2 regions of the Microbacterium sp. NPDC055665 genome follow, and region 1 is predicted to be linked to the other one. Evidence: predicted binding sites of a transcription regulator. Region 1 holds the regulator's gene; the other holds the start of a gene.
The links. The regulator HrcA, encoded in region 1, represses chaperone genes, less so after heat shock. The targets are predictions, from matches to a motif close to TTNGCACTCGNNNNNNNCGAGTGCNAA.
Positions count from the first base shown of each region.

Region 2: groL (chaperonin GroEL) is a predicted target of HrcA. The motif match lies at 2,314-2,340, and genes of this name have one in related genera.

Region 1 is NZ_JBSHGY010000004.1:37,500-41,221, reverse strand. It holds gene ACWGO6_RS11855 (carboxylesterase/lipase family protein) at 1-925, opposite strand, end outside; gene hrcA (heat-inducible transcriptional repressor HrcA) at 1,029-2,060, shown strand; gene dnaJ (molecular chaperone DnaJ) at 2,098-3,213, shown strand; gene ACWGO6_RS11840 (16S rRNA (uracil(1498)-N(3))-methyltransferase) at 3,216-3,722, shown strand, end outside.
Region 2 is NZ_JBSHGY010000003.1:34,818-38,539, reverse strand. It holds gene msrB (peptide-methionine (R)-S-oxide reductase MsrB) at 1-256, opposite strand, end outside; gene ACWGO6_RS09385 (DUF2332 family protein) at 328-1,320, shown strand; gene ACWGO6_RS09380 (DUF3263 domain-containing protein) at 1,330-1,587, shown strand; gene ACWGO6_RS09375 (LytR C-terminal domain-containing protein) at 1,675-2,253, shown strand; gene groL (chaperonin GroEL) at 2,377-3,722, shown strand, end outside.

The sequences.
Region 1 (3,722 bases):
GGAACCACAGGCGGTACTCGTCGGTGTTGCTGCCGATCAGGATCGGTGTGTCGATCTCGCCGAGCACCTCGTGCGGAGAGCGGGGCAGGCTCTCCGGGTCGATGGCGAACTGGAAGCCGGGAGCTCCACCCAGCGGAGAGGATCCGGCGGACTGCGCCTTCCTGGCAGCGAGCAGCTGTTCGGGCGAGACCTCGGCGAACGCGGCGCGGTCGGCGCGGACCCCGAGTCTCTTCGCGAGCTGCGCGGTCACCCGGCCCGCCTTCTTCACCGGTTGCGCAGCGAGCGGCCCGGATTCGATGATGGCGCGATGGATCGGCGCGCGGGAATCCTCTCGCGCGAGAAGCCCGGCGACGATCGCCCCGCCGGCGGATTCTCCCATCGCGGTGATCTGCGCCGGATCGCCGCCGAAGGCGGAGATCTCGCGATGCACCCACGCCAACCCCGCGGCGGCATCGCGCAGGCCCAGGTTCCTCGGCGCATCCTCGAGCACCGAGAATCCCTCCGATCCCAGACGGTAGTTGATCGAGACGAAGACGATCCCCGCCTTCGCGAACACCGTGCCGTCGTAGAGGGGCAGAGCGGCGGTGCCGCGCTCCAGCGCGCCGCCGTGGATCCACAGAAGCACCGGTGCCGCCGAAGCCCCGATCGGCGCCCAGACGTTGGCCGTGAGGATGTCGTCGCCGTCGATGCGCACCGAGCCGAGGAGCTCGCCGATCGCGCCGGCATACGGGAGCTGTGGCGCAGTGGGGCCGAACTGCGTCGCCTCCCGGATGCCCTCCCACGCGCGTGCCGGCTGTGGCGCTCGGAACCTGTTCTCCCCGAACGGCGGTGCGGCATAGGGGATGCCGAGGAAACGGGCGACCCCCTCCTCTTCGGAACCGCGCACGGCGCCGGTCGACAGCGTGGTCTGAGGCGAGGAGGTCATGAGCGTCATCCTAGGGTCGGGTGTCCGCGGTACGGAGAATCCGGAGCTGCACGGGGTAGGATTGGCACTCTGAACGTCCGAGTGCCAGCGGAAGGGAAGGGCGATGGTCACAGAGCGAGGACTCCAGGTTCTCCGCGCGATCGTGCAGGACTACGTCGAGACCCACGAGCCCGTCGGCAGCCGCTCCATCGTCGACCGGCACTCCTTCGGCGTCTCGGCGGCGACGATCCGCAACGACATGGCGCTGCTCGAGGATGAGGAGCTCATCACGGCTCCGCACACCTCGTCCGGTCGGGTGCCGACCGACAAGGGCTACCGCGTCTTCGTGAATCACCTGGCGCAGTTGCGGCCGCTCTCGTCGGCCCAGCGCTCGGCGATCGAATCGTTCCTCGGTGAGCCCGCCGACCTCGACGATCTGATGGTGCGCACCGTGCGGGTGCTGACGCAGCTCACCGGTCAGGTCGCGCTCGCGCAGTACCCGTCGTTCGCACGGGCTCATGTCACGCACGTCGAGCTGGTCGCACTGGCGCCCAATCGACTCCTCATCGTGCTGGTGACGGACGCCGGCGGTGTGTCGCAACGCGTGGCGCTTTTGCCGGAGGCCATCGACGAGGCCGAGATGGCGGTGCTGCGTGCGCGCATGGCCGCCTTGATCACCGGCCACGGCATCGGCGAGGCCTCCGACCGGCTCCAGACCCTGCTGGCCGCGGAAGACGCTCCGAAAGACCTCGTGCTGCGCGCGATCGCGAGCGTCGTCATGGATGAGCTCGGCGGGTTCCGACAGGAGCGTCTGGTGATGGCGGGAGCGGCCACGCTGGCCCGCCGTGAGCAGGACTTCCGCGGCAGCATCCATCCGCTCCTCGAGGCCATCGAGGAGCAGGTGACGCTGCTGCGGCTGATGAGCGAGATGGTGACCGACGAGCACGGGCTCGCCGCCAGCATCGGCACCGAGAATGCGCCGTTCGGTCTGGGCGAGGCATCTATCGTCGCCAGCAACTACGCCGCACCCAGCGGCACCGCGCGCGTCGGCGTGATGGGGCCGACGCGGATGGACTACCCGAGCAACCTCGCTGCGGCGCGGGCCGTCGCCCGCTACCTGTCGCGGATGCTCGACGAAGACGAGGCCGGCCGCTGACGCGGTCGCGCCGGAAGACACACGCAGAAAGGCGATTGTGGCGGACCACTATGAGGTTCTCGGGGTGTCCCGAGACGCTTCCACCGACGAGATCAAGAAGGCGTATCGACGCCTCGCGCGACAGCTGCACCCGGACGTGAATCCCGGTGAGGATGCGGCGGAGAAGTTCAAGCTCGTCACGCACGCGTACGACGTGCTGAGCGACGACGAGTCACGGCGCCGCTATGACATGGGCGGGGGAGACGGCGCTGCCGGCAACTTCGGCGGATTCGGCGGTTTCGGCGACATCTTCGAGACGTTCTTCGGCGCGTCCCAGGGCGGCGGTCGCGGGGCGCGACCCCGCTCGCGCAGGGAGCGCGGCCAGGACGCGCTCGTCCGTGTCACGCTCGACCTCGGCGACGTCGTGTTCGGTGCGCACCGCGACATCGACGTCGACACCGCGGTGCTTTGCGAGACGTGCAACGGCTCCTGCTGCCAGGAGGGGACCTCCCCGGTCACCTGCGACATCTGCGGCGGCTCCGGCCATGTGCAGCGCCAGGTGCGCAGCCTGCTCGGCAACGTCGTCACCTCCCAGCCCTGCGGCACCTGCGAGGGCTACGGCACCACCATCCCGTTCCCGTGCGGCACCTGCGGCGGCCAGGGTCGCGTGCGTTCGCGTCGCACGGTCTCGCTCGACATCCCTGCCGGCGTCGAGACCGGTCTGCGCCTCCAGCTGCCCGGCTCGGGAGAGGTCGGCAAGGCGGGCGGCCCCAACGGCGACCTGTACGTCGAGGTCACGGTCAACGCCCACCCCGCCTTCAGTCGGGAGGGCGACGACCTGCTGGCCACGCTCGAGGTGTCGATGACCGACGCGATCCTCGGCACCGAGACCACGATCCAGGGACTCGACGGCGAGGTCGATCTCGAGATCCGTTCCGGCGTGCAGTCCGGGGACGTCCTGACCATCAAGGGGAGGGGCATCACCCCGCTCCGCGGCACCCAGCGCGGGGACCTCCGCGTGGGCGTGCAGGTGCTGACACCGACCAAGCTCGACTCCGCGCAGCGCGCGCTGATCGAGGACTTCGCGAAGAAGGCCAAGGCACCGGATCCGCAGCTCGCGCAGTTCCAGCCAGGACTCTTCTCGAAGCTCCGCGACCGTTTCCGCAGCCACTGATCATGGCACTGCACTTCCTCGTGGAGTCCTCGGCGGGTGCCGGAGTCGGCGATCTCGTGTCGCTGACGGGCGCGGAGGCGAAGCATGCGGCCGTCGTGCGGCGGCTGCGCGTCGGCGAGGCGGTCACGGTCGGCGACGGCGCGGGTGTGTGGCTGACCGGTGCGGCCGAAGAGGTGTCTCCGAGCCGCGTCGAGGTGCGTATCTCCGACCGCGTCGAGCATCCGGCTCCGAGCCCGCGGGTCGTCCTGGTCCAGGCGCTCGCGAAGGGCGACCGCGATGAGCTGGCCGTGCAGGCGGCGTGCGAGCTCGGGGTCGACGAGATCGTGCCGTGGCAGGCGAGTCGCAGCGTGTCGCGGTGGGAGGGTCCGAAGGCGGTGAAGGGGCGCGAGCGCTGGGCGACCATCGTGCGCGAGGCCGCGAAGCAGGCCCATCGGGCCTGGGTGCCCGAGGTCACCGCCCCCGTCTCGACGAAGCAGCTCGCCGAACGGGCGGCTTCGCAGCGGATGCTG
Region 2 (3,722 bases), on a different contig from region 1:
CGTCCTCGATGAGCTCGACCGCATCGGGGCGGATCGACTCGTAGAAGCTCGGCCAGCCGCATCCGGAGTCGAACTTGGTGCCGCTCTTGAACAGCTCCGCGTTGCACGCCCCACAGGTGTAGAGGCCGGCGCGCTCCTCGTCGAGCAGCTCACCCGTCCAGGCCCGCTCGGTCGCGGCCTGACGCAGCACGGCGTACTGCTCATCGCCGAGCTCGCGGCGCCATTCGTCTTCGGTCTTGTCCACGCTGTACGACATGTGTCCTCCTCAGTCGACTCCATTCTCCCTCCTGTGGCGGTGCCTCGGGTGCGTCGCGTCACAATGGACGGATGACCGATGCTGTGCAGGAGCGCTACGCGCGCTTCGCCCGCGATGAGGCGCCGGGCCGGAGCGCACTCTACGCCGAGTGGGCCGCCGGGGTCGCCGAGGATGAAGAGGTGCGGCGCGTCCTGCTCCGCATCCCGGAGACGAGACGCCAGCCCCCGCTCGTGTTCGCCGTCACTCGGATGCTCGGCGTTCCGCTCGACGAGTACGCGCGGTGGCGTGGCTTCGTGCTCCGGCATGCGGACGAGGTCGTCGCCGAGTGCGCACGGAGGTCGCTGCAGACGAACGAGCCGCTCCGTCTCGCGGCGCTCCTGCCGGTACTCTCCGAGATCGAGGGGCCGATCGCGCTGCTCGAGATCGGGGCGTCGGCGGGACTGTGTCTCTATCCCGATCGGTACTCGTATCGCTTCACCGGTGAGGGCGGGGAGCTGCGTGCCGCGCTCGACCCGGCCGACGGCGTCTCCACGGTCGTGCTCGAGAGCCGGGTCACCGGTCCGCTTCCCCTGCTTCGGATGCCGGACGTCGTGTGGCGCGCCGGGATCGACCTGGCACCGCTCGATGCCGCCGACGAGCGTGATCGTCGGTGGCTGCGTGGTCTCGTGTGGCCGGGGGAGTCGGGGCGTGATGAGCGCATCGAAGCCGCCCTCGACATCGCAGCCGGCGACCCTCCTCGTCTGGTGGAAGGGGACGCCGGCACCCACCTCGCCGCGCTGGCGGCGGCGGCACCGCCGCGGGCGACCCTCGTCATCACCACTCCCGGGGTGCTGGTGCACATCCCCCGGGCGGAGCGGACGGCGCTGATCGCGAGGATCACGCGCACGGACGCCCGCTGGATCACGATCGATCCGCCCGCGATCACAGACGTGTGGGATCCGCCGGTCGATGCGGATCGGTGGCCGGGGTTCGTGGTCGCGCTCGACGGGCAGGTGCGCGCGGCCGCGGATCCGCTCGGGCGATGGTGGGAGTGGCGACCCGAAGTGGCGGCGGTTGCGTCCTAACCTGGAGCCATGCTCGGAGATCTCACGGAGCGCGATCGCGCGATCCTCGCCCTGGAAGTGGCGTGGCCGCGCCACAGCGGGGCGAAGGAAGAGATCATCCGCGCGCAGCTCGGGATGAGCGCCGCACGCTACTACCAGCTGCTCGGACGACTGATCGAGTCCGAGTCCGCGCTCGAGTACGATCCGATGCTGGTGCGTCGCCTCCGCCGCATCCGCGATTCGCGCGCGGCACGGCGTACCGCGCGGCTGCCCGGCTTCGTCGGCTGAGCCATCTCGAGCCGATGGCGCAGCGGCACGGAGGGTCCGCTCGTGCGGTGAACCGGATTGACAGGAAGGTGCCGCTAGCATCGAGGGGTGTCAAAGCCCCTCCGCGATCGCTTCGATGATGCGCCCCGTACCTCCGGACGAGTGGGAGCGCACCGCGCCGAAGCGCCGGGGATGAACGGCTGGGTCGTGCTGCTCTGGTCGTTCGTCGCCGCTCTCGTCCTCATCATCGCCGGCATCTTCGGATCCCTGGTGGTCATGGGGCGTGTCTCTCTGTTCCCCGAGGCGGCGCCGAGCGCTGCTCCCACCCCGCAGGAGACCGGCATCGTCGATCCCAGCATCTCGGTGATGATCTTGAACGGCACGCCCGACGAGGGCCTCGATACGCAGATGCGCGACACGCTGATCAACAACGGCTGGGCGGCTGACAACGTGTTCGCCGGCGACAGCTCCAGCCAGGACTTCGCCACCACGACGGTGTTCTACGTCGAGGAGGCAGACGAACTCGCAGCGGTCGGGCTCGCTGACGTCCTCGGCGGTGCGGCGGTGCAGCAGAGCGACTACTACTCCGGGCAGACGGAGGACGGGCAGAAGCAGTTCACCGTCGTGATCGGTCTCGATCGGTCGACCTCGGCACCCGAGACGCCCGACGAGGCGCCCGCCTCCTGACCCGGGGATGCGCCCTCCTCCGGCGGCTTGCACTCGAAGGTGTCGAGTGCCAGAATGGCGTTAGCACTCTCATACTCTGAGTGCTAAACCCAACGTCTACGTCCAGGAGGGACGAAAAAACTCATGGCAAAGATCATTGCTTTCGATGAGGAGGCCCGCCGCGGCCTCGAGCGCGGCCTCAACATCCTCGCCGACGCGGTCAAGGTGACCCTCGGCCCGCGCGGTCGCAACGTCGTCCTCGAGAAGAAGTGGGGCGCCCCCACGATCACGAACGACGGTGTCTCCATCGCCAAGGAGATCGAGCTGGACGACCCGTACGAGAAGATCGGCGCGGAGCTCGTCAAGGAGGTCGCGAAGAAGACCGACGACGTCGCGGGTGACGGCACCACCACCGCCACGGTCCTCGCACAGGCTCTGGTCCGCGAGGGTCTGCGCAACGTCGCAGCCGGCGCCGACCCCATCTCGCTCAAGCGTGGCATCGAGAAGGCCGTCGCTGCGATCACCGAGGAGCTCCTGTCGAGCGCCAAGGAGATCGACTCCAAGGAGCAGATCGCCGCCACGGCGTCCATCTCCGCTGCAGACCCGGCCATCGGCGAGCTCATCGCCGAGGCGATCGACAAGGTCGGCAAGGAAGGCGTCGTCACCGTCGAGGAGTCGCAGACGTTCGGCACCGAGCTCGAGCTCACCGAGGGCATGCGCTTCGACAAGGGCTACCTGAACCCGTACTTCGTCACGGACCCGGAGCGCCAGGAGGCGGTCTTCGAAGACCCGTACATCCTCATCGCGAACCAGAAGGTCTCCAACATCAAGGACCTGCTGCCGATCGTCGACAAGGTGATCCAGGACGGCAAGGAGCTCGTCATCATCGCCGAGGACGTCGAGGGCGAGGCTCTCGCGACGCTCGTGCTGAACAAGCTCAAGGGCATCTTCAAGTCGGTCGCCGTCAAGGCTCCCGGCTTCGGCGACCGCCGCAAGGCGCAGCTGCAGGACATCGCGATCCTCACTGGTGGTCAGGTCATCACCGAAGAGGTCGGCCTCAAGCTGGAGAACGCCACGCTCGACCTTCTCGGCCGTGCGCGCAAGGTCATCGTCACGAAGGACGAGACCACGATCGTCGAGGGCGCCGGTGAGGCCGACCAGATCGAGGGTCGCGTCACGCAGATCCGTCGTGAGATCGAGAACACCGACAGCGATTACGACCGCGAGAAGCTGCAGGAGCGTCTGGCGAAGCTCGCCGGTGGCGTCGCCGTCATCAAGGCGGGCGCGGCCACCGAGGTCGAGCTCAAGGAGCGCAAGCACCGCATCGAGGACGCCGTCCGCAACGCGAAGGCAGCCGTCGAAGAGGGCATCGTCCCCGGCGGTGGCGTCGCGCTGATCCAGTCCGGCACCAAGGCCCTCGACGGCCTGACGCTGACGGGTGACGAGGCGACCGGTGCGAACATCGTCCGCGTGGCGATCGAGGCTCCGCT